2 regions of the Brevundimonas sp. 01N35 genome follow, and region 1 is predicted to be linked to the other one. Evidence: predicted binding sites of a transcription regulator. Region 1 holds the regulator's gene; the other holds the start of a gene.
What was found. Region 1 encodes HrcA, which represses chaperone genes, less so after heat shock. Its sites were predicted from a motif close to GTTAGCANTCNNNNNNNNNGANTGCTAAC; they were not measured.
Positions count from the first base shown of each region.

Region 1 (14,283 bases):
GATAAAGCCTGCCGCTCCACCCCCGCCGGGAATACGCCCGCCGGGCTTTGAAAGAAGAAAAATGTTCGACATCAAACGCAAGACGATCGAGTGGGCCGGCCGCCCGCTGACGCTGGAAACCGGCCGCATCGCCCGTCAAGCTGACGGCGCCGTGCTGGCGACCTACGGCGAGACCGTGGTTCTGGCCACCGTCGTCTATGGCCGCCAGCCCAAGCCGGGCCTGGATTTCTTCCCGCTGACCGTCAACTACCAAGAGAAGACGTTCGCCGCCGGCAAGATCCCGGGCGGCTACTTCAAGCGTGAAGGCCGTCCGTCGGAAAAAGAGACCCTGGTCTCGCGCCTGATCGACCGTCCGATCCGCCCCCTGTTCGTCAAGGGCTTCAAGAACGAGACGCAAGTCGTCGTCACCGTGCTGCAGCACGACATGGAGAACGACCCGGACATCGTCGGCCTGGTCGCCGCCTCGGCTGCCCTGACCATCTCGGGCGTTCCCTTCATGGGTCCGATCGGCGCCGCGCGCGTCGGCATGATCGACGGCGAGCTGGTCCTGAACCCCGCCATCGACGCCATGGGTGAATCGACGCTCGACCTGGTCGTCGCCGGTACGCAAGACGCCCTGATGATGGTCGAATCCGAAGCCAAGGAGCTTTCGGAAGACACCATGCTGAAGGCGCTGATGTTCGCTCACGCCGGCATGCAGCCGGTGATCGACGCCATCATCGAACTGGCCGAACATGCCGCCAAGGAGCCCTTCGACTTCCACGCCGAGGATCACTCGGACGTGGTCGCCTCGATCAAGTCGCTGGTCGGCGAAGACATCAAGGCCGCCTACACCCACCCGGGCAAGTATGAGCGCCGCGCCGGCGTCGACGCGGCCAAGAAGACCGCTGCCGCCGCCCTGGTGAAGAGCGACGAGAAGCCCGAGGGCGTTGACTCGTCCAAGTTCTCGGCCGCCTTCAAGGAATGCGAAGCCGACGTTCTGCGTCGCGACATCATCGAGAACGCCCACCGCGTCGACGGCCGCGCCCTCGACAAGGTCCGCGCCATCGTCTCGGAAGTCGGCGTCCTGCCGCGCACCCACGGTTCGTCGCTGTTCACGCGCGGCGAAACCCAGGCCCTGGTCGTCGCCACCCTCGGCACCGGCGAGGACGAGCAGTACATCGACAGCCTGTCGGGCACGTACAAGGAATCCTTCCTGCTGCACTACAACTTCCCCCCCTATTCGGTGGGTGAAGCCGGCCGCATGGGTTCGCCCGGCCGTCGCGAAATCGGTCACGGCAAGCTGGCCTGGCGCGCGATCCGTCCGATGCTGCCGACCAAGGAAGACTTCCCCTACACCATCCGTCTGGTGTCGGAGATCACCGAGTCCAACGGCTCGTCCTCGATGGCAACCGTCTGCGGTTCGTCGCTGGCTCTGATGGACGCCGGCGTGCCGCTGATCCGTCCGGTCTCGGGCATCGCCATGGGTCTGATCCTGGAGCCGTCGGGCGAGTTCGCCATCCTGTCCGACATCCTGGGTGACGAAGATCACCTGGGCGACATGGACTTCAAGGTCGCGGGCACGTCGGAAGGCATCACCTCGCTGCAGATGGACATCAAGGTCCCCGGCATCACCGAGGAGATCATGAAGCAGGCCCTGACGCAGGCTTCGGCCGGTCGCCTCCACATCCTGGACGAAATGTCCAAGGCCATGGACGCCCCGCGCGCCGAACTGGGCGAGCACGCTCCCAAGATCGAAACCATCAAGATCCCGGTCGACAAGATCCGTGAAGTGATCGGTTCGGGCGGCAAGGTGATCCGCGAGATCGTCGAGAAGACCGGCGCCAAGATCGACATCGGCGATGACGGCACCATCAAGGTCGCCGCCAACGACCAGGAGAAGATCGACGCCGCCAAGGCCTGGATTCAGTCCATCGCCTCGGAACCGGAACTGGGCATGATCTACTCCGGCAAGGTCGTGAAGGTCGTCGACTTCGGCGCCTTCGTGAACTTCTTCGGCGCCAAGGACGGCCTGGTCCACGTGTCCCAGATCGCTCTGGAACGCGTCGCCAACCCGGCCGACGTCCTGTCGGAAGGCCAAGAGGTCAAGGTCAAGTTCCTGGGCTTCGACGATCGCGGCAAGACCAAGCTGTCGATGAAGGTCGTCGATCAGGAAACCGGCGAGGACATCACCGACAAGATCAACGCCGAGCGCGCTGAACGCGGTGAGCCGGCCCTGTCGGACGACACCGGCGGCCGTCCGAAGCGTGAAGGCGACCGCAACGGCGGCGATCGTGGCCGTCGCCGTCGCGACTAAGCCACGGCCTCACGGCTGAAATGATGAAGGCCCCGCTGGAAACAGCGGGGCCTTTTTTCTTGGCAGGAGGCCCAATATTCCCGTTCATCCCGGCGGACGCCGGGATCCAGTAAGAGCCGCAGACGCCTCGTTAAAAACAGCGCTTTATTCAACCTCGAGCTTCTAGCCAAAGCACTGGATCCCGGCGTCCGCCGGGATGAGCGGTTAATGGCGGTGCTTACACCGCGCATTCCTTCGGCTTCGTCTCGTCCGGACCGTACATGGCGCAGGCGCGGTCGATCTCGTCCTGGATCATCGCGCAGGGATTGGCGCTGTTGCACGGCGGGTGCGTCGCCGGGCTGACCTTGATGCAGCGCTCGACCAGGCGTTTCGAGCGGGCCTCGCCGATTTCGGCCAGGCAGGAGCCGGGCTCCCCGACAGGCGTGACGACGGACGCGGCGGGTTCGGAGACGACGGGTTCAGGCTTGGGCTTGGGCGGCGCCACGGGCGCAGGCGCTGGCTCGGCCTTGATCGGCACGGCGTCGATCGGTTCTTGCGACAGCCTGGTGTCGACCGCTGCGGGCGGCGCCTCGGCGGGCGCAGGCTTCGGCTGGCCGCAACCGGCCAGAACGACCGACAGGGCGAGGAAAGAGGCGGCGAGGGCGGGGCGCATCATGGGCGGCATGGGGCGGGGTCTCCGTTCGCGGAAGACCCCAGAATGCCCCGATCGGCCCTCGCGGCCTAGCCTTGTCTTTTAGCGTCCCAGGGCGGCGCGTTGCAGGGCGAACAGGTCGGCGCAGCCGATCTCGGCCAGTTCGAACAGGCGGTCGAACTCGGGGCGCGAGAAGCCGCGCTTCTCACCCGTGGCCTGGATTTCGACGATGCCGCCGGCGCCGGTCAGGACGAAGTTGGAATCGGCCTCGGCGGTGGAGTCTTCCTCATAGTCGAGGTCGAGCACCGGCAGGTCGTTGAAGATGCCGCACGACACGGCCGCGACCTGATCGATGATGGGATCGGTCTTCAGCACGCCCTCGTCCTTGAGGTAGTTCAGGGCCGAGGCCATGGCCACCCAGGCGCCGGTGATCGAGGCGGTGCGGGTGCCGCCGTCGGCCTGGATGACGTCGCAGTCGATCAGCACCTGACGCTCGCCCAGGGCCTTGAGATCGACCACGGCGCGCAAGCTGCGGCCGATCAGCCGCTGGATTTCCTGCGTGCGGCCCGACTGCTTGCCGGCGGCGGCTTCACGACGGCCGCGCGTGTGGGTGGCGCGGGGCAGCATGCCGTATTCGGCGGTGACCCAGCCCTGGCCGGTGTTGCGCATCCAGCCCGGCACCTTTTCCTCGATCGAGGCGGTGACCAGAACCTTGGTGTGGCCGAACGACACCAGGCAGGAGCCTTCGGCATAGCGGTTGACGCCGGTTTCGAGCGTGACGGTGCGGAGTTGTTCGGGGGTGCGTTCGGACGGGCGCATGAGATTTCCTTGGAACCAGAGCAGCGCGTGCTTATCCTGAAAGCGTGAGCCTGTATGCCCCCCACCCGTCTCCGTTCGGAAGCGCCCCCGCCGGCCTGGGGACGCTGGACGCCCGTGCGCGCGACATCTTCCGCCGCATCGTCGAGACCTATCTGGAGACGGGCGAGCCGGTCGGGTCGCGCACCATTTCGCGCGGAGGGCTGGCCCTGTCGCCCGCCTCGATCCGCAACACCATGCAGGATCTGACCCTGGCGGGCCTGCTGGCCTCGCCCCACACCTCGTCGGGACGGATCCCGACCCATGCGGGCTTGCGCCTGTTCGTCGACGGCCTCTTGGAAGTCGGCGACATCGGCCAGGACGAGCGGCGCGAGATCGACGCCCGTCTGGCCGGGAAGGGGCGGAACTTCGAGGAGGCGCTGGACGCCGCCACCAACCTTTTGTCCGGTCTGGCCGGGGGCGCGGGCATCGTCGCCAGTCCGGTGCGCGACGCGGGCGTCAAGCACGTCGAGTTCGTCGCCCTGGGCCATGATCAGGCCCTGGCCGTTCTGGTCGGGGACGACGGCACGATCGAGAACCGGCTCATGCCTCTGTCGGCGGGGGTGACGCCCTCGACCCTGACCGAGGCCTCCAACTTCCTCAACGCCCGGCTGAAGGGCCGGCCCCTGGCCGAGGCGCGCACCGAGATGAGCGTCGAACTGGACGCCGCCCGGCGCGAACTGGACGCCGCCGCCGCCCGCCTGGTCGAGGACGGTCTGGCCGCCTGGTCCGGCGGGGGCGAACGCGACCGGTCCCTGATCGTGCGCGGCCGCGCCAATCTGTTGCAGGACGCCCAGGCGGTCGAGGATCTGGAGCGGGTCCGCATCCTGTTCGACGACCTGGAGCAGAAGGAACAGCTGATCGGCCTGCTCGACGGGGTCGGCGCGGCCCAGGGCGTGCGCATCTTCATCGGCGCCGAAACGCGGTTGTTTTCCCTTTCGGGTTCCGCCGTGATCGCAGCGCCCTATATGACGGGTCGGCAGCGGATGCTGGGCGCCATCGGCGTCATAGGCCCTGCAAGACTGAACTATGCCCGTGTCATACCGTTGGTGGACTATACCGCCCGGGTGCTGGGCCGGATTCTGGACGGACAAGAGACGTGAACGACATCAACGACGAGACCCGGGACCAACTCGAGCAGGATATCGGCGAGGCCGAAATCGATGCGGCGGCGGAAGCGGCTGACGACGGCGACATGGCCGTGGTCGACGCCCTGATCGCCGAGCGCGACCAGTGGAAGGACCGCGCCCTGCGCGCCGTGGCCGACGCCGAGAACACCAAGCGCCGCGCCGAGACCCAGGCCAACGACGCCCGCGCCTACGCCATCCAGCGCTTCGCCAAGGACCTGCTGAGCGTGGCCGACACCCTGGAACGCGGTCTTCTGTCGGCGCCCAAGGTGCTGGAAGGCGCCGAAGCCGAGGGCGCCGCGGCCGCCATGGTGACGGGCCTGGAGCTGACGCAGAAGTCCCTGCTGTCGGCCTTCGAGGCCAATGGCTTGAAACGCGTCGCGCCCGAGCCGGGCGAGGCCTTTGATCCCCACCTGCATCAGGCCGTGATGGAACAGCCCTCGGACACGGTGCCGGGCGGCACGGTGATCCAGACCCTGCAAACGGGCTACGCCCTGTTCGGCCGCACCGTGCGCGCCGCCATGGTGGTGGTCGCGGCCAAGGGCTCGGGTCCTGCGAGCGGCGGCGCCTATTCGGAAGCCGGGACGACCGGCGGGAATTTCGACGCCAAGGCGTAAGTTTCGGTCCATCGAGAATAGGAAAGGGCCTGGAGCAGACGCGCCGGGCCCTTTTCTTTTGTTTGCCACCCATCTCCCGCTCGCCCCGGCGGACGCCGGGGTCCAATCCTTTGGCCGCCGCCATGTCCGTGGCCATCGGGCGGGGTGCAATCAGCCGGCTGCTTGCGAGGCTCTCACTGGATCCCGGCGTCCGCCGGGATGAGCGGTTTCCTGTTGGAGGTCAGTGTTTCAGCCGCTGATCGAACAGGGCAAGCAACCGCCGCCATCCGTCCTTGGCGTCGGCTTCGCGGTAGCTGGCGCGATAATCGGCGTGGAAGCCGTGCGGGGCGTCGGGATAGACCACGATCTCGCTGCCGTGCGCGCCGGAATGGGTCAGGGCGGCGCGCGTGGCTTCGATGCTGGCCAGGGGGATGCCCTGGTCCTGGCCGCCGTAAAGACCCAGCACCGGGGCCTTGAGATCGCGGGCCAGATCGACGGGCCAGGGGCGGCCCGCCGTCTGCTGGGCCTCGGTCGCCGCAGCCCCCGCGGCCAGTCGGCCGTACCAGGCGACGCCGGCGTCGATGGCCGAGAAGCGGGCAGCGGCCTGCCACACCACCTTGCCGCCCCAGCAGAAGCCAGTGATCCCGACCTTGCCCGCATTGGCCCAGGATTGCAGCCCGAGCCAGTCCAGGGTGGCGGCGATGTCGCCCATGACCTGTTCGTATCCGGCGGCGGCGACGATCTGCTGGATACGCGTCATGTCGCTGAGCGGGGCCGGGTCCTCGACGCGGACGAAGAAGGCGGGGGCGACGGCGGCGTAGCCGGCCTTGGCCAGGCGGCGGCAGATGTCGCGGATGTATTGGTGCAGGCCGAAGATCTCGGACACGACGATGACCACGGGGAAGGGGCCTTCGCCCTCGGGCCGCGCCACATAGGCCGGCAGTTCGAACCCGTCGGGGGCGGGATAGGAGACGGTGGCCGTGACCAGTCCGGCGCTGTCGGTGGTGATCGGGCTGGCGCTTTGGCTCAACGCCGCGGGGGCGTAGGCGGCGAACATCAGGCCGCCGGCCGTGGCCACGCCGAGGCTGCGGCGGCTGGGGGCGATCTGGTCGGCGCTCAGGCCCTCGGGCCGGGTGATCAGGGTCATCGCGGGTCTCCGGTGCGGCATCAAAGTCGAGGGCGCGACTGTGGCCCGGCTTTCGGCGTTCCGTCGAGTCCTGATCGCCGAGAGGTCAGAGCGCGCGCCTCAGCGTCAGATTGATCCGCCCGCCGCCGGGAACCAGTTGCGACGACCCCGCCAGCAGCCGGTCGATGCCGTGCCGCGCCAGCCGCGCCGGTCCCGTCAGGGCGCAGACGTCGCCGGAGGCCAGCTTCAGGCTCTGCGTCCTGCCGCTCTCGGTCGGGCCGATACGGAACACCGCCGTATCGCCCAGCGACACCGACAGGACCGGCGCGGTCAGGTCGGCCTCGTCCTTGTCCTGATGCAGGCCCATCCGGGCCTCGCCGCGATAGAGGTTGACCAGACAGGCGTCGGGCGGCGCGGGCCAGCCGGTCAGGGCGTCCCATAGATCGAGCAGCGTCTGCGGCATCGGCGGCCAGGGTTGCTCGGTGACTGGATGGGTCGGCTGATAGCGATAGCCCGCCCGGTCCGAGACCCAGGCTAGAGGCCCCAGGCCGGTCATCTCGACCGAAAAGGGCCGCCCGCCCGGCGTGACCGGGCGATAGAAGGGCGCGGCTTCGGCCGCCGCCAGCACCTCGGCCAGCAGGGCGGCTTGCGCCTCGGCATCGAGCGCGCCGGGCCACAGGCGAAAGCCGGGCAGGCCGGTCGGGGTTTCGCGGGGCGGAGACATGCTCACCATCTAAGACCCTTCTCCCGATGGGAGAAGGTGGCCCGAAGGGCCGGATGAGGGGTGTCGGCGTCCGTCGGCGTAAGCCGTCGCAGTCCCCTTGCCTCGGCTTACGCCGACAGAACGCGTAACCCCTCACCCTTTCGCCTGGCGGATCGCCTTCGGCTCTCCGAGGCTCAAGCCCTCTCCCCTCGGGAGAGGGTCTAAGGCGGGAAACTCCACCGAATCCGTCCCGAACCGAACGAAACCCTTGCAGGCCCTGCGGTCTTTCCCATATCCGGGCCAGTCTGGAAGAAACCCCGCAGTTCCTGGGGCTTTCGACCGAAACCATTCAACCCGCCCGACCGGACGTCCGGAACGGCTTTCAGCCCAACAGGGGGCGGTCACGCGCGGCGCTTTTCGAAGGCCGCCGCATCGCCCGCCGCAAGGAGTGAAAAGACAAGCTCATGGCCAAGATCATCGGCATCGACCTCGGCACGACCAACTCGTGCGTCGCCGTCATGGACGGCAAGAACCCCAAGGTCATCGAGAACGCCGAAGGCAACCGCACGACCCCGTCGGTCGTGGCGATCCAGGACAGCGGCGAAGTGCTCGTCGGCCAGCCTGCGCGTCGCCAGGCGGTCACCAACCCGACCAACACCTTCTTCGCCATCAAGCGCCTGATCGGCCGCAATTTCGATGACCCGGTGGTGGCCAAGGACAAGGGCATGGTGCCCTACGAGATCGTCAAGGGCCCGACGGGCGACGCCTGGGTGCGCGCCCACGGCAAGGACTATTCGCCCCAGCAGGTCTCGGCCTTCACCCTCGGCAAGATGAAGGAGGCCGCAGAGGCCTACCTCGGCGAGACCGTGACCCAGGCCGTCATCACCGTTCCGGCCTACTTCAACGACGCCCAGCGTCAGGCGACCAAGGACGCCGGCAAGATCGCCGGCCTGGAAGTCCTGCGCATCATCAACGAGCCGACCGCAGCCGCCCTGGCCTATGGCCTGGAGAAGCACGAAGGCCAGAAGATCGCCGTCTATGACCTGGGCGGCGGCACCTTCGACGTCTCGATCCTGGAGATCGGCGACGGCGTCTTCGAGGTGAAGTCGACCAACGGCGACACCTTCCTGGGCGGCGAGGACTTCGACCTGCGTCTGGTCGACTACCTGGCCGACGAGTTCAAGAAGGAGCAGGGCGTCGATCTGCGGACCGACAAGCTGGCCCTGCAGCGCCTGAAGGAAGAAGCCGAGAAGGCCAAGAAGGAGCTGTCCTCGACGGCTCAGTACGAGGTCAACCTGCCGTTCATCACCATGAACGCCTCAGGCCCGCTGCACCTGAACATCAAGCTGTCGCGCGCCAAGCTGGAAGCCCTGGTCGACGACCTGATCCAGCGTACGATCGAACCCTGCGCCAAGGCGCTGAAGGACGCGGGCCTCAAGGCCTCGGACATCGACGAAGTCGTCCTGGTCGGCGGCATGACGCGCATGCCCAAGGTCGTGGAAGCCGTGAAGGCCTTCTTCGGCAAGGAACCGCACAAGGGCGTGAACCCTGACGAAGTCGTGGCCCTGGGCGCCGCCGTTCAGGCCGGCGTTCTGCAAGGCGACGTCAAGGACGTGCTGCTGCTGGACGTGACCCCGCTGACCCTGGGCATCGAAACCTTGGGCGGCGTCTTCACTCCGCTGATCGAACGCAACACGACGATCCCGACCAAGAAGAGCCAGGTCTTCTCGACCGCCGACGACAACCAGTCGGCCGTGACGATCCGGGTCTTCCAGGGCGAACGTCCGATGGCCGCCGACAACAAGGTCCTGGGTCAGTTCGACCTGATGGGCATTCCGCCGGCGCCGCGCGGCATGCCGCAGATCGAGGTCGCCTTCGACATTGACGCCAACGGCATCGTCCACGTCACCGCCAAGGACAAGGCGACCAGCAAGGAACAGTCGATCCGCATCCAGGCCAACGGCGGCCTGTCGGACGCCGACATCGACAAGATGGTCAAGGAAGCCGAGGCCAACGCCGCGGCCGACAAGGTCCGCAAGGAACTGGTCGAGGCCGTCAACGGCGCCGACAGCCTGATCCACTCGACCGAGAAAGCCTTGGCCGAACACGGCGACAAGGTCGACGACGCGACCAAGGCGACCATCCAGTCGGCCCTGGACGACCTGAAGACGGCCAAGGAAGGCTCGGACCCCGAAGTCATCCGCGAGAAGACCAACACCCTGGCCCAGGCTTCGATGAAGCTGGGCGAGGCCATGTACGCCTCCCAGCAGGGCGCGGGTGAAGGCGGCGCTTCGGACGAAGCCCCCGCCGACGACGGCGTGGTCGACGCCGAGTTCGAGGAAGTCTCGCCAAATGGCGACGCGGGCGACGACGACAAGAAGAACGCGTAACGAAACGCGGCTCATGACGACCGGCCCCGCTTGCCAGACGGCAGGCGGGGCCGTTTCATAAAACTTGCATCATTCGACCGGGCGCCCATGTCAGCAGGCATGGTCAACGGGTCATCCGCGAACGCACGATCCTCGGCTTAACAGGGACGGCGGACGCAACGGGAAAGTAAGAGGACGAACGCCTGATGGCGCAGCGTGACTATTACGAAATTCTGGAGGTCGAGCGGACCATCGACGCTGCGGGCCTGAAGTCGGCCTATCGCAAGCTGGCCATGGTTCACCACCCCGACCGCAACGGCGGCTCGGAAGAATCCCTCGCCAAGTTCAAGGAGATCTCCGAGGCCTATACGGTGCTGTCGGACGATCAGAAGCGCGCGGCCTATGACCGGTTCGGTCATGCGGGCGTGAACGGCGGCGCCGGCGGCGGCGACCCGTTCGGACGCGGCGGCGGCGGCCAGGGCTTCCACGACATCAACGACATCTTCTCCCAGGTCTTCGGCGACGCATTCGGCGACGCCTTCGGCGGCCGGGGCGGCGGGCGCCAGCAGCAGGGCGGACCGCGTCGCGGCTCCGACCTGCGCTACGACCTCGAGATCACCCTGGAGCAGGCCTACAAGGGCGCCGAGGTCGAGATCGCGGTGCCCACCACCATGACCTGCGAGGTCTGCGACGGCTCGGGCGCCAAGGCCGGGACCAAGCCGACCATCTGCTCCACCTGCGGCGGCGCTGGACGCGTGCGCCAGGCCAACGGCTTCTTCCAGGTCGAACGCACCTGCCCGCGATGCGGCGGCTCGGGCGAGATGATCGCCGACCCCTGCGGCGCCTGTCACGGTCACGGCCAGGTCCGCAAGAACCGCCAGCTCAGCCTCAAGATCCCCGCCGGCGTCGACGACGGCTCGCGCATCCGCCTGTCGGGCGAGGGCGAGGCCGGCCAGCGCGGCGGCCCGCGCGGCGACCTCTATGTCTTCCTGTCGGTGCACGACCACGAACTGTTCGAGCGCGACAACCTGGACCTTCTGGTCACGGTCCCCGTGCCGATGACGGTCGCGGCCCTGGGCGGCGAGATCGACGCGCCCTGCCTGGTGTCCGAGGCCTGCGACGGCCGCTGCAAGGCTGCGGTGCAGGTGCCCGCGGGCGCCCAGACCGGCAAGACCGTCCGCATCAAGGGCAAGGGCATGCCCCACCTGAACGGCCGCCAGCGCGGCGATCTGGTGGTCGAGCTGTTCGTCGAGACGCCCGCCGACCTGACCCCGCGTCAGAAGGAACTGATGCAGGAACTGGCCGCCTCGTTCGGCGAGAGCCAGAACCCGCGCAACACCACCTTCGCCGGCAAGGCCAAGCGCTTCTGGGCCGACATCCTGGGCGGCGACGCCGATACTCCGAAAGAGACGGCGTGAGCGACATCTTCCACGCCGGCATTTCCGGCGCCCGGGGCCGCATGGGCCGCGCCGTTTCGCAAGTCCTGGACGCCCGCGAGGACGTGGTGGTCGCCACTCGCTTTGATCGCGGCGAGACGCCCGATCTGAACCTGTGCGACGTCATCATCGACTTTTCGACGCCGGAAGCCTCGGTCGATCTGGCCCGCGCCTGCGCTGAGCGCGGCGGCCCGGCCCTGGTCATCGGCTCCACCGGCCTGTCGCCCGAACAGGACGCCCTGATCGAGGCGGCGGCCGAAAAGATCGCCATCGTCCGCAGCGGCAATTTCTCGCTGGGCCTCAACATCCTGATCGGTCTGGTCGAGCACGCGGCCCAGCGTCTGGACGGCCGCGACTGGGACATCGAGGTGCTGGAGACCCATCACCGGCGCAAGGTGGACGCCCCCTCGGGCACCGCCCTGATGCTGGGTGAGGCCGCCGCCAACGGCCGGGGCCGCGATCTGGAAGAGCTCAAGACCGCTCCCTATGACGGCATCACTGGCCCGCGCGAACCGGGCAAGATCGGCTTCGCCTCCCTGCGCGCCGGCGGCGTCATCGGCGAGCATACGGTGCTGTTCGGGTCGGAAGACGAACTGCTGACCCTGTCGCACTCGGCCATCGACCGGTCACTGTTCGCCAAGGGCGCCGTCGCCGCCGCCGCCTGGGTCCGCAACCGCCGCCCCGGCCTCTACGACATGCAGGATGTTTTGGGTTTCAGGCAGGCATAAGTCTGAAGGGCGCTAAGGCTCGCGACGCGGGTCGCGCGCTGCTTGAGCGCCAATCGCCCTTCTCCCTTGCGGGAGAAGGTGGCCCGTCAGGGCCGGATGAGGGGTCTCGCCAGGGCGGATGAAGGCGGCGAGTTGAATGTCCCGCAACCCCTCATCCGTCCGGCTTCGCCGTCCACCTTCTCCTGCAAGGGGAGAAGGATTTTCAGCCTATTTGCCCGTCGAGCCGAAGCCGCCGGCGCCGCGCGCGGTTTCGTCGAGGGCTTCGACTGCGGTCATGATCGCCTGGGCGTACGGAGCGATCACAAGCTGGGCGATGCGTTCGCCGCGCTGGATCTCGAACGCCGTCTGGCCGTGGTTGATCAGGATGACGCCGACCTCGCCGCGATAGTCGCTGTCGATCGTGCCGGGGGAGTTCAGGCAGGTGACGCCGTGCTTCAGCGCCAGACCCGAGCGGGGCCGCACCTGGGCCTCATAGCCGGGCTCCAGCGCGATCTTCAGGCCGGTGGGAATCAACGCCCGCTGGCCGGGCTCCAACGTCACGGGCGCCAGGTCGGGCAGGGCCGCGCGCAGGTCCATCCCCGCCGATCCCGTTGTCTCATAGGCGGGCAGGGCCAGGCCCTGGGCGTGGGGCAGGCGTTCGACGCGGACAGTGGTCATGGAAGTCTCTCAGGCCTTGAAATGATCGGCGATGCGCTGGGCGAGCTTTCTCGCCACCTCGGTCTTGGACTGACGCGGCCAGGGTTCGGCGCCGTCGCGGGTGAACAGGGTCACGGCGTTGCCGTCCGAGCCGAAGACGTCGTCGGACACGTCGTTGCCGACGATCCAGTCGCAGCCCTTCCTCGACAGCTTGGCGCGGGCGTTGGCTTCCAGGTCGCTGGTCTCGGCGGCGAAGCCGACCACCAGTTTCGGCCGCCTGGGGCCGGGAGCGGAGACGCCGGCCAGAATGTCGGGGTTCTCGATCAGGGCCAGCGACGGCGGGCCGCCCGGCTTCTTCTTGATCTTGCCCGAGGCGATGCCGTCCACGCGCCAGTCGGCGACGGCGGCGCTCATCACGGCGATGTCGGCGGGGAGCGCCTGTTCGACGGCGGCCTTCATCTCGGTCGCGGCCTCGACCCAGACGCGCGCGACACCGACGGGGGCGTCCAGCGCCACGGGGCCGGAAATCAGGGTCACCTCGGCGCCCAGTTCGGCCAGGGCGGCGGCCACGGCGTAGCCCTGCTTGCCGCTGGAGCGGTTGGTCAGGCCGCGCACCGGGTCGATGGGTTCGAACGTCGGACCGGCGGTGACCACGGCGGTCCTGCCGGTCAGGGGGCGACCATCAGGGCCGGCCAGCAGGCGGACGATCTCGTTCAGTATGACGGGCGGCTCGGCCATCCGGCCGGGGCCGAATTCGCCGCAGGCCATTTCGCCGTCGTCGGGACCGACCACGGCCACGCCGTGGAAGCCGTCAAAGCTCTTCAGCCGCGCGACATTGGCCTGAACCGCCGGGTGCAGCCACATGCGCACGTTCATCGCCGGGGCCAGCAGCACCTTCTTGTCGGTGGCCAGCAGCGTGGTCGAGGCCAGGTCGTCGGCCATCCCGTTGGCGGCCTTGGCGATCAGGCCCGCCGTCGCCGGCGCCACCACCACCAGATCGGCCCAGCGCGACAGCTCGATATGGCCCATGGCCGTCTCGTCCTCGGGCATGAACAGGTCCTGGCGCACCGGATGGCCGGTCAGGGCCGCCAGCGACATGGGGGTGACGAACTCGGCCCCGGCCTTGGTCAGCAGGCTCATCACCTCGGCCCCGGCCTTCTTGAGCAGGCGCGTCAGCTCCAGCGCCTTGTAGGCGGCGATGCCGCCGCCGACGATCAGCAGAACCTTGCGGCCGGAAAGCGAGGATGCGGTCATGGGGGAATCTCTAGCGGGGCCGCATGACGGCGTCGAGACAAAGCCCGAGTCCGGGCGATCAAGCGTCTCCGGAACATTGCCAGAACAAGCCTTCTATGCCTAACTGTGTTCGGCGGGTTTTTCAGGGAGGGTGACCCATGCGAGTTCAAATGATTGCGGCCGCTTTGACGGCTCTGGTTGTGGCGGGATGCGACAGCGGCGGCTCGGCGGTCGAGACGCGTGAACGGGCGGCGGCCGAACCCGTCGCCCTGATCTCGGCGTCGGCGCCGGAAGGGGAGGCGGTCGAGGTCGCGGCCAAAGCCAAGCCGCCGGTCACCGCCAATCGGCGCGAAACCGCCGACGCCAAGGTTCAGCGCCTGTATGAGCGCAACGGGGCGGCCTTCGGGGCCAAGTCGGCGGACGACTATCTGACCAAGGTGCGCGCCTTCACCGACAAGGCGCCGCGCGGGACCGAGACGGTCAAGCGCCCGAACGGCGACACCCTCTACTACCAGGCCTCGACCAACACCTTCGCGGTGGTGGACCG
Region 1 covers NZ_JBFTRZ010000008.1:82,718-97,000, forward strand. The annotation lists gene pnp (polyribonucleotide nucleotidyltransferase) at 62-2,296, shown strand; gene AC1DJ5_RS10105 (hypothetical protein) at 2,514-2,960, opposite strand; gene rph (ribonuclease PH) at 3,030-3,746, opposite strand; gene hrcA (heat-inducible transcriptional repressor HrcA) at 3,797-4,885, shown strand; gene grpE (nucleotide exchange factor GrpE) at 4,927-5,526, shown strand; gene AC1DJ5_RS10125 (dienelactone hydrolase family protein) at 5,747-6,652, opposite strand; gene AC1DJ5_RS10130 (alpha-ketoglutarate-dependent dioxygenase AlkB) at 6,738-7,355, opposite strand; gene dnaK (molecular chaperone DnaK) at 7,799-9,724, shown strand; gene dnaJ (molecular chaperone DnaJ) at 9,910-11,121, shown strand; gene dapB (4-hydroxy-tetrahydrodipicolinate reductase) at 11,118-11,867, shown strand; gene dut (dUTP diphosphatase) at 12,075-12,524, opposite strand; gene coaBC (bifunctional phosphopantothenoylcysteine decarboxylase/phosphopantothenate--cysteine ligase CoaBC) at 12,534-13,757, opposite strand; gene AC1DJ5_RS10160 (S-type pyocin family protein) at 13,895-14,283, shown strand, end outside.

Region 2 (14,283 bases), on a different contig from region 1:
CCGCTCACCCCGGCGTCCGCCGGGGTGAGCGGGAATGGGGGGCGAGAGGGCGATGGCAGCGCCGCTGCGCGGCTGGCCTGAGAATGACGGAAGAAGGAATGGACTGGGCTTGAGACCCGGAGAGGACGCCGCCGACGCCGCTCATCTGAGCCTTCTCCCGCAAGGGGGGAAGGACGCATAGAAAAAGGGCGGGACCTTTCGATCCCGCCCTTCCTTGGTCTGCTTGAGAAGCAGGACTTCCTTAGAAGTCCATGCCGCCCATGCCGCCCATTCCACCCATGTCGGGGGCGCCGGCGCCGCCCTTCTTGGGGGCGTCAGCGATAGCGGCTTCCGTCGTGATCATGATGCCGGCGACCGAGGCGGCCGACTTCAGAGCCGAGCGGACGACCTTGGCCGGGTCGATCACGCCCATCTTGACGAGATCGCCGTACTCTTCGGTCTGGGCGTTGAAGCCGAACGAAGCGTCGTTCGAGTCCATGACCTTGCCGACCACGATCGAGCCTTCGACGCCCGAGTTCTCGGAGATCTGACGGATCGGAGCCTGCAGGGCGCGACGGACGATGGCGATGCCGGCGTTCTGATCGGCGTTGGCGCCCTTCAGATCGATCAGCTTCTTGGAGGCTTGCAGCAGGGCCACGCCGCCGCCCGGGACGATGCCTTCGTCAGCCGCCGCGCGGGTGGCGTTGAGGGCGTCGTCGACGCGGTCTTTCTTCTCTTTGACTTCGACTTCGGTCGAGCCGCCGACGCGCAGGACGGCGACGCCGCCAGCCAGCTTGGCCAGACGCTCTTGCAGCTTCTCTTTGTCGTAGTCCGAGGTGGTGTCCTCGATCTGACGCTTGATCTGCGAAACGCGGGCTTCGATGCCCTCTTTCTCACCGGCGCCTTCGACGATGGTGGTGTCGTCCTTGGTGATCGTGACCTTCTTGGCCTTGCCGAGCATGTCCAGGGTGACGGTCTCGAGCTTGATGCCGAGGTCTTCCGAGATGACCTGGCCGCCGGTCAGGATGGCGAGGTCTTCCAGCATGGCCTTGCGGCGGTCGCCGAAGCCCGGAGCCTTGACGGCGGCGACGCGCAGGCCGCCACGCAGCTTGTTGACCACCAGGGTGGCCAGGGCTTCGCCTTCGATGTCCTCGGCGATGATCAGCAGGGGACGACCCGACTGAACCACGGCTTCCAGCACCGGCAGCATGGGCTGCAGCGAGGTCAGCTTCTTCTCGTGGAGCAGGATGAGGGGCTCTTCGAGGGCGACCTCCATCTTGTCGGCGTTGGTGATGAAGTAGGGCGACAGGTAGCCGCGGTCGAACTGCATGCCTTCGACGATGTCGACGGTGGTTTCGGCCGTCTTGGCTTCTTCGACCGTGATGACGCCTTCGTTGCCGACCTTGGCCATGGCCAGGGCGATCAGCTCGCCGATTTCAGCGTCGCCGTTGGCCGAGATGGTGCCGACCTGGGCGATTTCCGAGTTGTTCGAGACCGGCTTGGAGATGGCCTTGACCTCGTCCAGGGCCACCGCGACGGCCTGGTCGATGCCGCGCTTCAGGTCCATCGGGTTCATGCCGGCGGCGACGGCTTTCAGGCCCTCTTGCACGATGGCTTGAGCCAGAACGGTGGCGGTGGTGGTGCCGTCGCCCGCGTTGTCGTTCGCCTTGGAGGCGACTTCGCGGATCATCTGGGCGCCCATGTTCTCGAAGGCGTCTTCCAGTTCGATCTCTTTGGCGACGGTGACGCCGTCCTTGGTCGAGCGCGGGGCGCCGAAGGACTTCTGGATCACGACGTTGCGGCCCTTGGGACCCAGGGTCACCTTGACGGCGTCAGCCAGGATGTTGACGCCGCGCAGCATCTTGTCGCGAGCGTCGGTGTTGAATTTTACGATTTTAGCGGCCATGCGGGCAGCTCCTATCTAGATGTTTTTACGAGAGAAACCGGAAACCCAGAGTGCTTACGAAAGCACGCCCAGGACGTCGGATTCCTTCATGATGATCAGGTCGTCGCCGTCGATCTTCACTTCCGTGCCCGACCACTTGCCGAACAGGATGCGGTCGCCGGCCTTCAGCTCCAGGGCATTGACCTTGCCGGATTCATCGCGGACGCCGGGGCCGACGGAGACGACTTCGCCTTCCTGGGGCTTTTCCTTGGCGGTGTCGGGGATGATGATCCCGCCCTTGGTCTTGGATTCTTCTTCAACGCGCTTGACCAGCACGCGGTCGCCGAGAGGACGAAACGCCATCTGATGATCTCCCAATAGGTAATCGAGTTGTGCCCCGGAACCTGCGGCTTTGGCAGCCGCCCTCCCCGAGTGCTAACGCCACGGGAGGTAGGTCGAGGTCGATAGGCCGTCAAGGCCGAGGCTCGCCGAATTTTCGCCAAGATGACTGGGAGATGAACGGAACCCGTTGGGGGCGTTCAGCGGGACCTTTCTAAAAGGGAAGCCACGGATCAATCGGCTTTCGAAGGGAGCCCGCCATGAAGACCATTTCCAAGATCGGCGTCGGCGCCTTGGCCCTGACGATGCTGGCGACCACCCCCGCCGCCGCCCAGTCCTACCGCGACCGTAACCGCGACAACCCCGGCCGTGACGCCGTGCTGGGCGCCGTCGTCGGCGGCGTCGCCGGGGCCCTGATCGGTCAGGGCGACGGACGCTATGTCGCGGGCGGGGCCCTGGCCGGCGCGGCGCTGGGCGCTGTGGCCTCGAACCGGGGCGACGGCTGCGAATACTACCGCGGCGGCCGCTGCTACCGGAACCAGGGCCACTGGGAGCGGGATCACGGCGTCAACAGCCGCGATGGCTACGACTACAACCGCAACGGCCGTTATTATCGCGACGGCCGCTATTGGCGGAACCACGGCGAATGGCGCAGCAACCAGAACCGTCACGACCGCGACTATCGCTACGACCGTCGCTGGTAGAACAGAGCATCGGATGAACGAAGGCCCGGCGGCGACGCCGGGCCTTTTCCGTGTCCGGTCTCGGCGACCGCCGACGGTCAGGCCGGCTCGTGGGTCTAGGGCGCCGCTCGTCGCGCGGCGCCGATGAGGCCCAGATGGGTGACCCCGAACCCGTCGGGGGATTTGAGGCCGTAGCCCAGGGCGCGGTCGAAACCCAGGTGGGCCAGCCAGATCAAGGCGAGGGCGGTTGGCAGAGCGGCGTCCGTCAGCAGGCCCGCCGCCGCCAGCGCCAGGGGGCCGATCAGGCTGTGGGCCAGATTATAGGCCCAGGCGCCTCGGCGCGGTCCGGCCAGATAACCGAGGAACGACAGGTCGGGGGCCAGGAACAACAGTCCGAACAGCAGCCAGCCCTCGCTGAAGCGGGCGTAGGCCAGAACGGAAACGCCCAGCAGGGCGAGGCCTTCCAGCCGTTGCCAGACGGGCGCGACGACCCTCATGCCAGCAACCGCGTCAGCAGGGCCGCCGTCGACGGATCGAGGTCGGGCGAGGGGGCGCCAGCCGCCACATCCTTCAGCACCGCCTTGGCCAGGACCTTGCCCAGTTCGACGCCCCACTGGTCGAAGCTGTTGATGTCCCAGAGCACGCCCTCGACGAAGGTCTTGTGCTCATAGAGGGCGATCAGGGCGCCCAGGGTCTGCGGCGTCAGGCGGTCCATGAGGATGGCGGTCGAGGGGCGGTTGCCGGGGAAGGCCTTGTGCGGGGCCAGACGGTCGGCCTCAGCCGGCGACGCGCCCGAACCGATCAGTTCGGCATGGACCTGGGCCTCGGTCTTGCCCTGCATCAGGGCCTGACCCTGGGCCAGGGCGTTGGCCCACAGCGGGCTTTCCGAGGCCTCGCCCTGAGTGTGGGCGACGATGACGAACTCGGCCGGGACCACCTGGGGCCCCTGATGGATCTGCTGGAAGAAGGCGTGCTGGCCGTTGGTGCCGGGCTCACCGAACACCACGGGGCAGGTCTGGCGGCCGACCGGCGAGCCGTCGCGGCGGACCCGCTTGCCGTTCGACTCCATCTCCAGCTGCTGCAGGAAGGCCGGCAGACGACGCAGGGCGTGGGCGTAGGGGGCGACGGTGCGCGCGGGCCGGTGCAGGCCGTCGACGTTGTAGATCTGGGCCAGGGCCAGCAGCACCGGGGCGTTGGCCTCCAGCGGCGCTTCGAGGAAATGTCGGTCCAGTTCTGCGGCGCCGTCGAGGAAGCCCTGAAACGCGTCCCAGCCCAGGCCGATGATGCAGCTGAGGCTAACCGCCGACCACAGGGAGTAACGTCCGCCGACCCAGTCCCGGAACGCAAAGGTCCGCCCGCAGCCGAAGGCGGCGGCCTTCTCGGGCGCGGCGGTGACGCCGATGAAATGCCGGTCCATGCCGTCGGCGGGCAGGGCGGCGGCCAGCCACGCTCGGGCGACTTCGGCGTTGGTCAGGGTCTCCAGGGTGGTGAAGGTCTTGGACACGACGACGACCAGGGTCGAGGCCGGGTCCAGCCCGGTCAGGGCCTCGGCCATGTCGTGCGGGTCGACATTGGCGACGAAGCGAACGTCGATGGCCGGGTCGAGCGGACGCAGGGCGTCCCAGATGAGGCGCGGTCCCAGGTCTGAGCCGCCGATGCCGATGTGCACCACGGCCTCGAACGGCCGGCCTGTCGCCCCGGTCTCGAGGCTGGCCCGGACGGCGTGGGCGTAGTCGCGCATCTGGTCGCGCACGGCGTCCACCTCGGCCGAGACGGCTTCGCCCAGAGCATGAAAATCGGCCCGCGGCGCGGCGCGCAGGGCCGGATGCAGGACGGCGCGGCCCTCGGTGGTGTTGACGGCCTCGCCGCCGAACAGGGCGGCGCGGCGCCCCTCGACATCGGCGGCGCGGGCCAGGTCCAGGGCGGTCTCGAATCCGGCGCGGGTCCAGCTCTGTTTCGACAGGTCCAGATGAAGCCCGGCGGCGTCGACGCTCATCCGGGCCAGCCGCTCGGGATCGGCGGTGAACTGTGCGTCGATGCGGGCGTCGGCGTCGCGGCGCGCGACGGCTTCCAGTTCGGTCCAGGCGGAGACGGTGAGGGCGGCGTGAGGCATGGTCGTCTCCCAAAGCGGCGATCTGCAAGCCCTCGTTTACGGCTCAGGCGTATGAGGGTCCAATCGAATGCGCACGGCAAGGCCTTCAACAAGCGTTTCCTGCGCGATCTGAAAAGGAAGCGCCATGTCCTGTGGTCTCGCCCTCGCCGCCGCCCTGATGCTCAGCGACCCGTCCGTGGCCGCCGCAGCCGCCGTGCCGCCCGTCGCCGCCGACGCGCCCGTCTCGGTGGCGCATGAGCCCCTGTTCGCCGATCTGGTCGCGCGTTCGGGGTCGCTGAAATCCATCGTCGACGGCTGGATCGCCTCGGGCGCGGCCGACGCCCACGGCTTCCTGAGCGGCGCCGCCTTCACTGGCTTCAAGACCCAGGCGACGGAGCTGGCCGCCCGAGACCTGCAGGGCCATCTGGTGCTGAAGGAACGCGGCACGGACAACGACCTGAAATGCATCCTGCGCGGTATTTCCGAGGACATGCCCAAGAAGGTCGCCGCCGTCGAAGCCGCCGCCAACGCCGCCGAACGCAAGGCCGCGCTGGAAGACCTGGCCTATCTGCTGAACGACAACGTCGAGGTCATCACCTCGCCGCCCAAGCCAGCCGTCTGAAGGACGGCGGGCTTGGGCTTTCTTTTTTGGGCCTACCGCGCTTCGCGCTACTTGAGGCGCATTCTTGAGTGGGCCTACCGCCCGTTGGGCTACTTGAGGCCCGCGCCCAATTATCGTCATCCCGGCCGCAGCGAAGCGGAGAGCCGGGACCGCCCAGAACGCCGCGCTTGCAGCGGTCCCCGATAGCGGCTGCGCCGCTTCCGGGATGACGGGAACGGTTAGCGCTTCTCTGTCCCCAGAGCGTCGATGATGACGCCTTCGGTCAGCAACTGCGGCAGGATGCGGGGCTCGGGGCGGTCGGGCGTATAGAGCAGATACAGCGGCACGCCCGAACGGCCGTGGCGCTCCAGCTCGGCCGTGATGGCGTCGTCACGGCGGGTCCAGTCGCCGACCAGATAGATGGCGTCATGGGATTTCAGCGCCTCGGCCGTCCTGGCCGAGGACAGGGCCGCGCCCTCGTTGATCTTGCAGGTCACGCACCAGTCGGCGGTGAAGTTGACCAGTACCGGACGGCCCTCGGCCAGCGCCGCCTGCACGGCGTCGGACGACCAGGGCTGCGACGGCAGACGGGTTGAGGCGGCGGCGCCGCCGGTCGAGGCGGGCACGGCGCGGCCCGCCATCACGCCCAGGCCGAGGGCCGCGATCAGCGACAGGGCGGCGGCGATCCCGGCGACGCGGCCCCCGCCCCCGGCGGCTTGCGCCCGCCCGAACAGCCAGAGCGCCAGGGCCAGCATCAGGCCGGCGCCGAACAGCAGAGCGAGCGCGTCGGCGGTCTGGCGGCCATAGACCCAGGCCAGCCACAGGGCGGCGCCGTACATGGGGAAGGCCAGCAGGTTCCTGAGCGTCTCCATCCACGGACCGGGACGCGGCAGGCGCGCCAGAAGGCCGGGGCTGAGGCTGATCAGCAGATAGGGCAGGGCCAGGCCGAGGCCCAGCATGAGGAAGACCGCCAGGGCCATGGGCCAGGGCATCAGCAGGGCGGCGCCCAGGGCGAAGGCCATGAAGGGGGCGGTGCAGGGGGCGGCCACCACCACGGCCAGAACCCCGGTGAAGAAGGCGCCGAGCGCGCCGGGCAGACGCGCCAGCGGGCCGTGGCCGGCGCCCTGCAGTCCCGCGCCGATATGGAAGACGCCCGACAGGTTCAACGCCACGGCCAGCATCAGCAGGGCCAGAGCCGCGACCACGCCCGGCGACTGCAGCTGGAAGCCCCAGCCCAGGGCCTGACCGCCGGCGCGTAGGGCCAGCAGCGCCCCCGCCAGGATCAGGAAGGTCGCCAGCACCCCGGCCAGGAAGGCCAGACCGTCGCGCCGCGCCTCACCCGGATGATGCGCCGAGCGGGTCAGGGCGGCGGCCTTCATCGCCAGAATGGGGAAGACGCAGGGCATGAGGTTGAGGATCAGCCCGCCGATCAGGGCGAACAGGGCGGCCTGGCCGAAGGCGCTCAGGCTGACAGGAGCCTTGGCGATCGTCTCGCCACTGGCCAGGGCGCCGTCGCCGGTCGTACCGGCCAGGGCGGGGCCGGGGGTCGCATAAATCTCCCAGGCGCCGAGATCGGTGGCCAGGACGCCCGCGACCGGACCCTTCAGGCCCTCGGCGGTCTGGCCGCGCCCGGCGGCGACGGACAGGGTCAGGCCGTCGGGGCCGCGCTGGCCGGTCTGGACGGCGGCGTGGTCGATGACCCCGCCCTCGAAGGGGAAGAAATAGGCCCATTTCGGCGTCGCGCCGGCCAGCGGCCCGCCGGTCGCCGTCAGGGTCAGCTGGCCGTCCGCGAAGGCGGCGCGGGCGTCGATCCCGGCCGGGCGCGGGGCGTTCTCGACGACGGTCTGGATCTCCCGGCCCCAGCGCGGGTCGAGCGGGGCGGCGCCGTCCTGCACCCGCAGGTCCAGAGCCAGGTCGAGGTCTTCGGGCACGCACATCTGGTCGCTGCAGACGAAGAAATGCGCCGTCGTCTTCAGCCGCAGGACCTGGCCCGGCCGGGCGTCGGCGGGGATGTCGATCGGGACCGGCAGGACGACGGCGTCGGAATAGCCGTAGTTCATCAAGGTCTTGAGCCGCTGACGCTCGGGCAGGGGCCAGACGATGTCGCCCGCCTTGACCCCGGGCGGCAGGATCCAGTCCAGGGTGGTCGGGCCGCCGGAATCGCCGGGATTGCGCCAATAGGTGTGCCAGCCGGGTTGGATCTGCTGGCGCACGGCGACCACGGCGGTCGAGCCGGGCGCGGCCCAGGCGCTCATGGGGACCAGTTCGGCCTCGATCCGCTCGGTGCGCTGCGGGCCGGTCGAGGGCGAGGCGGCGCCCGCTTTCAACGCCTGATCCATCGCCAGGTCTTGGGCGGACGGCGTGGCGGACGCCGAGGCGGCGAAGGTCAGCCAGACGAGGAGGGCGGCGAGAAGACGCAAAGGGGCGGCACCGGGCGATGGAGGACGTGGCCGGACCTTAGCCGCCGCGCGCCTCTACAGCCACCTGTCGCGACTCCAGGCCGCATCGGCGTCGGGTCTAGCGTCGAGGCCGGGCCTCGATCAGCACCTCGGTGCGGCGGCGCAGCGGATCGTTGACACCGTTGACCATGGCTCCGTCGGCGCCGCCCGCGGCGACTTCGAAGGCGGGCGCGGGCAGACCTGCGCCGGCCAGGGCCTCGGCCACCGAACGGGCGCGGCGTTCGGACAGAGACTGGTTCGCCGCGGCCGTGCCGCTGCGGGCGTCGGCGAGCCCGAGCACCTGAACCCGGGTGACGTCGCAGCCCTGAAGCTGGGTCGCGGTCAGGCCGATGGCCTGGCGGGCGGCCGCGGTCAGCCGCGCCTGATCCTGATCGAAATAGACTTCGAACCGCTTGGCGGCGCAGGCGGCGGTGTCGCTGACCAGATCGCTGCGGTTCTGGTACGCGCCGGGCGGGGCGCAACTCGCTGCCAGCGCCAGCGTCAGGCCGCCGACGACGGCGACCGGGAGGATCGATTTCATGCGCAGCCCCAACAAACGCCCAGCCCCGGGCGCGACATTATAGAACCTGGAAGCGGAAAGGGCGGCCCGCGCAAACGGACCGCCCCTTGAACCTGACCCGAAAATCGTCCGGGCGCCAGTCGCCTAGTAGCGACGCTGGCCGTTCTCCCAGTAGCACTCGTTCTGGCGATTATCGTAGCAGTAGTAATAACGGCCCTGATTATCGCGATAGCGCTGCTGGTTCCTTCGGTCCTGGTTGGAGCCTCGGATGACGCCGGCGGCGCCGCCGGCGAGAGCGCCGATGGCCGCGCCGGTGGCTGCGTTGCCGCCCCCGACGTTGTTGCCGATGATGGCGCCGGCCACCGCGCCGATGCCCGCGCCGATGGCGCCCTGACGCACGGCCTCGTTATTGCCGCCGCCGTAATACGGTTCACTGGCGCAGGCGGTGACCAGAAGGCCGGCGCCGGCGATGGCGATGATCGCCTTGTTCATGGATCTGTCCTTCATCCCAAGGGGGCTCCCCTGAAGCACACAGAACGCGGGGAAAAGGCGGCGGTTCCGGGGCGACCCGCCCCAAGCTTCACATTATTTAGTCCAAGCGTCGCCGTTCAGCGGAACCGGGGCGTGAAACGAGGCGTTCGCCGGTCATGACCGACCTCCCCGTCGAACCAGGCGCGCCCGCCGCCGCGCCCTCGCCGCGTTCTCTGACGCCGCACGTCGCCTTCCGGCGGGTGACCATTCTGGTCAATCCCCTGTCCGGCGGGGTCGGCCCCCAGGCCGCTGCAGAGGTTGAAGCCATCCTGCGCGACTATGAATGCGAGCCGACGGTGACGACGCTGGAGGGCGCGCGCATCCAGGATCAGATCGGCGAGGCCCTGGAGGCGAAGCCCGACGTCCTGTTCGTCCTCGCCGGCGACGGCACGGCGCGGTCGGTCGCGGCGCGCGCCGGGGCCAAGGGACCGCTGGTCGCCCCCCTGCCCGGCGGGACGATGAACATGCTGCCCAAGGCGCTTTACGGCACGGCCGACTGGAAGCTGGCCCTGCGTCTGGCGCTGGAGGAAGGCGCGCCCCAGGCCGTGTCGGGGGGGATGGTCGAGGGCGAGGCCTTCTATTGCGCGGCCATCCTGGGCTCGCCCGCCCTGTGGGCGCCGGCGCGCGAGGCGATGCGGACCGGCAAGCTGAAACTGGCCTGGATGTACGGACGGCGGGCGCTGAAGCGGGCCTTCACCGGCCGTATCCGCTTCAGCCTGGACGGCGGCGTCAAGCGGCGCGCCGAGGCCCTGGTGCTGATCAGTCCGATGATCTCCAAGGCCATGGACGAGCCGGTGGGGCTGGAGGCGGCGGCGATGAACACCTCCGACGCGGGCGAAGCCTTCCGGCTGGCGGCCCACGCCCTGTTCGACGACTGGCGGCACGACCCCAATGTGACGACCCAGCCGGCGCGCTGGATCGGGGTGTCGGCCCGGTCGAAGATTCCGGCGGTGATCGACGGCGAGCCCATGCTGCTGGGGCGCGAGGCGACCGTGACCTTCCTGCCGCGCGCCTTCATGGCTCTGGCGCCGCGCCTTCCCGCGGCGGAGGACGGCGTTTGACGGGGCGGGTGATCCAGTTCTCGGACGTGCATTTCGGCTGCGAACACGTCCACGCCGTCGCCGCCGCGCTGGACTACGCCCATGCCGTGCCGCACGACCTGGTGCTGATCACCGGCGACATCACCCAGCAGGGCCGGCCCAGGGAATTCGCGGCGGCGGGCGCGTGGATCCGCGCCATGCCCCAGCCGGTCTTCGTCACCGTCGGCAATCACGACGTGCCCTACTGGGACGTGATGGCGCGGCTGTTCTGGCCGTGGCGGGCGTTCGAGGCGGCGACCGGCCACCCGGCCCATGACCATGAGTTCAAACGCGACAATCTGATGGTGCGCGGCGTAACCACGGCGCGCGGCTGGCAGGCGCGGCCCAACTGGTCCAAGGGCGTCATCGACCTGGACCAGACCCGACGTGCGGCCGAGGCCCTGCGCAACGCGCCGATCGGGGCGCTGCGCATACTGGCCTGCCATCACCCGCTGATCGAGATGATCGGCGCGCCCATGACCGGCGAGGTCAAGCGCGGCGACAAGGCGGCCCTGATCTTCGCCGAGGCGGGGGTGGACCTGATCGCCACGGGCCATGTGCATGTGCCCTTCGCCCTGGGCATCGACCTGTCGGACCGCTGCTCCTACGCCATCGGTTGCGGGACCCTGTCCCATCGCGAGCGGGGCGCGCCGCCCAGCTTCAACCGGATCGAATGGAACCCGCGCGAGATCGTGGCGACGGCGGTGGTGTGGACCGGCAAGCGGTTCGAGGATCACCAGACCTGGCGGCTGCCGCGACGCCAGGACACGCGGCGCGCCGAGACGGCCCCCGACCCCGTGACGCCGGGCGAGAAGGAGGCGGCCGCTAGCTGACGTCGCCCGCACGCAACCACGAAGCCCCGAAACAGGAAAAAAGGGCCTCGGCGATCCGCCGGGCCCTTCTTTCGGTGCAGCCTCAGGGCCGCGTCAGATTCGCGGACCGCGCCCGCGCATCCCGCCGACGACCAGCGAGACCACGAACAGGATGACGGCGATGATGGCGACGAACTTGGCGATCTCGAACGACATGCCCGAGATTCCGCCGAAGCCGAGAACGGCGGCGACCAGGGCGATGATGAAGAAGATGATGGCCCAGCGAAGCATGGAGAATCCTCCGGAACGTGGTTGACGGGAGCGAAACCGTCGACCCCTCCCGTCGACCGTTCCGCCTGCTTCAACAACGCTCCGAAGGCTTGACCGTTCCGAGATTTAACGCCGACGTGTGCGGCTTTTCTCGGTGAAGGCCGCCGCGACCATGGTGGCCAGGGCGGGATTGCGCAGGAAGATCCATCCGCCGGCCAGGGCCGCCGCCGCGCCCAGGATCGGACGCTGCTGGAACAGGTGGAAGGCGCGCATGCCCAGACCTTCCGGCTCGTAGTCCTCTTCCTCCTCGCCGTGCGCGCGGCGCACGAAAATCAGGGCGACGATCAGGGCGATGACGGCGAAGACGGCCGAGGTGATCGCCGCCGCCGCCAGCGGCACGACGACGAGCGCCAGCAGGTAATAGGCCGTGGCGCCCAGGGCGACCATGGCCACGAAGGCCGCGCCGGCCGCGACGAAGGTCGCGACCGCGCGGTTGATGAGCCCCCGCCCGATCATCAGCGGCGACGACCGGCGAGCAGCAGGCCGAGCACGACGCCGACGCCCAGGGCGATGGCGGTCGACTGCACCGGACGTTCCTGCACGCGTTCGATGACGTAGCGCTGGGCTTCCTCGAAGCGCTCGGCGGCGTCGTCGTAATACTCGCGGCCGCGCACCCGGGCGTCGTCGTAATAGCCGCGCGCCTTGTCGCGCAGCTCGTCGCCCTGCTCGCGCAGACGGGCTTCGGCCTCGGCGGCCTTTTCCTTGAGGCGCTGGGTTTCCTCGCGCGCCCCGGTCTTGAGATCCTCCTTGAGGGTCTTCAGATCGTTCTTGATGTCTTCCCGAGCCTTGGTCGTGGCCATGATGCGCGCTCCGCTTCTGTGTAAGCTTGACGGTTAAATAGAGAACCCCTGGCCCGAACGCCACACCGGGGGCCAAGGTTCCCGCAATGCAGCAAGCCTTGGCCTGTCGCGCAAGCCGCCTTCTGGCGTCGTTCCAACCGCCGTTCTAGAAAGAACGTCATGACCCAATGGCTGTTCCCCCCCGCTCCGACCCCGTCCCTGCCCATCGTCGGCGACGCGCGCCGCTTCCCCGTCCGCCGCATCCTGTGCGTCGGCCAGAACTACGCCGCCCACGCCCGCGAAATGGGGGCCGATCCGAACAAGCCTGCCCCCTTCTTCTTCGCCAAGCCGGCCGACGCCCTGGTCGTGGACGGGGTCGATCCGACCTATCCGTCGGCGACGGCGAACCTGCACCATGAGGTTGAACTGGTCGTCGCCGTCGGCGAGGGCGGAACCGTCGCGGGCTGGGCCGTCGGCGTCGATCTGACGCGGCGCGACCTGCAGGCCGAAGCGAAAGCCAAGGGGCGGCCGTGGGAGGCGGGCAAGGCCTTCGACCAGTCGGCCCCGTGCGGCGCGCTGACGCTGGGCGCCCTGCCCGACGCGGACGCGGTGATCGCGCTCAAGGTCAACGGCGAGACGCGCCAGTCGGGGCGTCTGTCGGACATGATCTGGGACCCGGCGGGGATTCTGGCCAAGGCCAATGAGCTGTGGAGCCTGCAGCCCGGCGACCTGATCTTCACCGGCACGCCCGAGGGCGTCGGGCCTCTGGTTCCCGGCGACCGGGTCGAGGCGAGCATCGACGGTCTGGCCCCGCTCGCCTTCACGGTACAGCCATGATCCTGCACGGCTATTGGCGCTCGGGCACCAGCTACCGCACCCGCATCGCGCTTAATCTGAAAGGTCTGGCCTATCAGACGGCGCCGGTCGATCTGCGGGCTGGGGCGCAGAGGTCGGAGGCCTATCGCGCGCTCAACCCTCAGGGTCTGGTTCCTGCGCTGGAGGTCGACGACCTGATCCTGACCCAGAGCCCGGCTATTCTGGAATGGCTGGAGGAGACCTGTCCGACCCCGGCCTTGCTGCCCTCAAACGCCGCCGACCGCGCCTGCGTGCGCGCCATGGCGGCGCTGATCGGCTGCGACGTCCATCCGCTGAACAATCTGCGGGTGCTGAAGGCGGTGAAGGATCTCGGCGCCGATCAGGCGGGGGTGGACGCCTGGGCCAGGCGCTGGATCGTCGAGGGTTTCCACGCGTTGGAGGCCCAGGTGGTGCGCCACGGCGAGGGCTGGTGCTTCGGCGGGGGCCCGACGCTGGCCGACTGCTACCTGATTCCGCAGATTTATTCGGCCCGGCGGTTCAACGTCGATCTGACGGCGTTTCCGCGTCTGCTGGAGATCGAAATGCGGGCCGACCTGCATCCGGCCTTCATTGCGGCGCATCCGGACAATCAACCAGACGGGCAACCAGACGGGCAACCAGACGGGCAACCAGACGGGCAACCAGACGGGCAACCAGACGGGCAACCGGACGCGGATTAAGCCTGTTCGTTCACCAACGGCATTGATTTCGGTCAATCTCCCTTAAGCTTTGGCGCTGAATATCGGCGTCGTGAGATTCGCCGTCCCGCCCTCTCCAGCCGACCGGCTCGCCATCGCTGTGGTGACTGAGCCCGAACGGTCCCGCCCGCTGCCGCCCGGCCAGCGGGAGGACGCCATGCGTCATCTGCTGCAAACGGCGGGCGATGCGGGCGTCGGCGTGGTCGCGACCCGGCCCGAGGGCGACGTCGAACGGCTGCTGGGCCAGGCCTGGCCCTTCCCCTCGCCCTTCCGCGTCACCGCGCGCACCGTGCCCCTGGCCGACGGTCTGGACCGGGTCGAGGCCCGCGCCCGCCGCTCGCTGGAACGCATGGGCCTGCCGCGCGGCGACGCCGTCCTGGTGCAGAACGCGTCCGATCTGGCCGGGGCCGAGGGCCGCGCCCTGTGGGCCCGCCTGACGGCGCTGAAGGAACGCGGCATCTTCCGCAAGATCGGCTTCGTCGCCACGGTCGAGGACGGCCCGGCCCTGATCGCGCGGCGCTTCCAGCCCGACGTGGTGCAGGTCGCCTGCAACATCCTGGACCAGCGCGCCGCGCGCGGCGGGGTGATCGAGGCTCTGGCCGCGCAAGGGGTCGAGGTGCATCTGGCCTCGGTCTTCGCCCAGGGCCTGTTGTTCGCCAACC
Region 2 covers NZ_JBFTRZ010000013.1:81,931-96,213, reverse strand. The annotation lists gene groL (chaperonin GroEL) at 242-1,885, opposite strand; gene groES (co-chaperone GroES) at 1,940-2,227, opposite strand; gene AC1DJ5_RS13225 (hypothetical protein) at 2,464-2,907, shown strand; gene AC1DJ5_RS13220 (DUF4260 family protein) at 3,003-3,383, opposite strand; gene pgi (glucose-6-phosphate isomerase) at 3,380-4,999, opposite strand; gene AC1DJ5_RS13210 (hypothetical protein) at 5,124-5,600, shown strand; gene AC1DJ5_RS13205 (protein-disulfide reductase DsbD family protein) at 5,819-7,999, opposite strand; gene AC1DJ5_RS13200 (OmpA family protein) at 8,097-8,558, opposite strand; gene AC1DJ5_RS13195 (YMGG-like glycine zipper-containing protein) at 8,682-9,029, opposite strand; gene AC1DJ5_RS13190 (diacylglycerol/lipid kinase family protein) at 9,185-10,129, shown strand; gene AC1DJ5_RS13185 (metallophosphoesterase family protein) at 10,126-10,980, shown strand; gene AC1DJ5_RS13180 (DUF1328 domain-containing protein) at 11,074-11,250, opposite strand; gene AC1DJ5_RS13175 (hypothetical protein) at 11,356-11,745, opposite strand; gene AC1DJ5_RS13170 (glycine zipper domain-containing protein) at 11,745-12,089, opposite strand; gene AC1DJ5_RS13165 (fumarylacetoacetate hydrolase family protein) at 12,249-12,905, shown strand; gene maiA (maleylacetoacetate isomerase) at 12,902-13,603, shown strand; gene AC1DJ5_RS13155 (aldo/keto reductase) at 13,674-14,283, shown strand, end outside.
Region 2: a site for HrcA is predicted at 2,276-2,304, ahead of groES (co-chaperone GroES). Genes of this name have one in related genera too.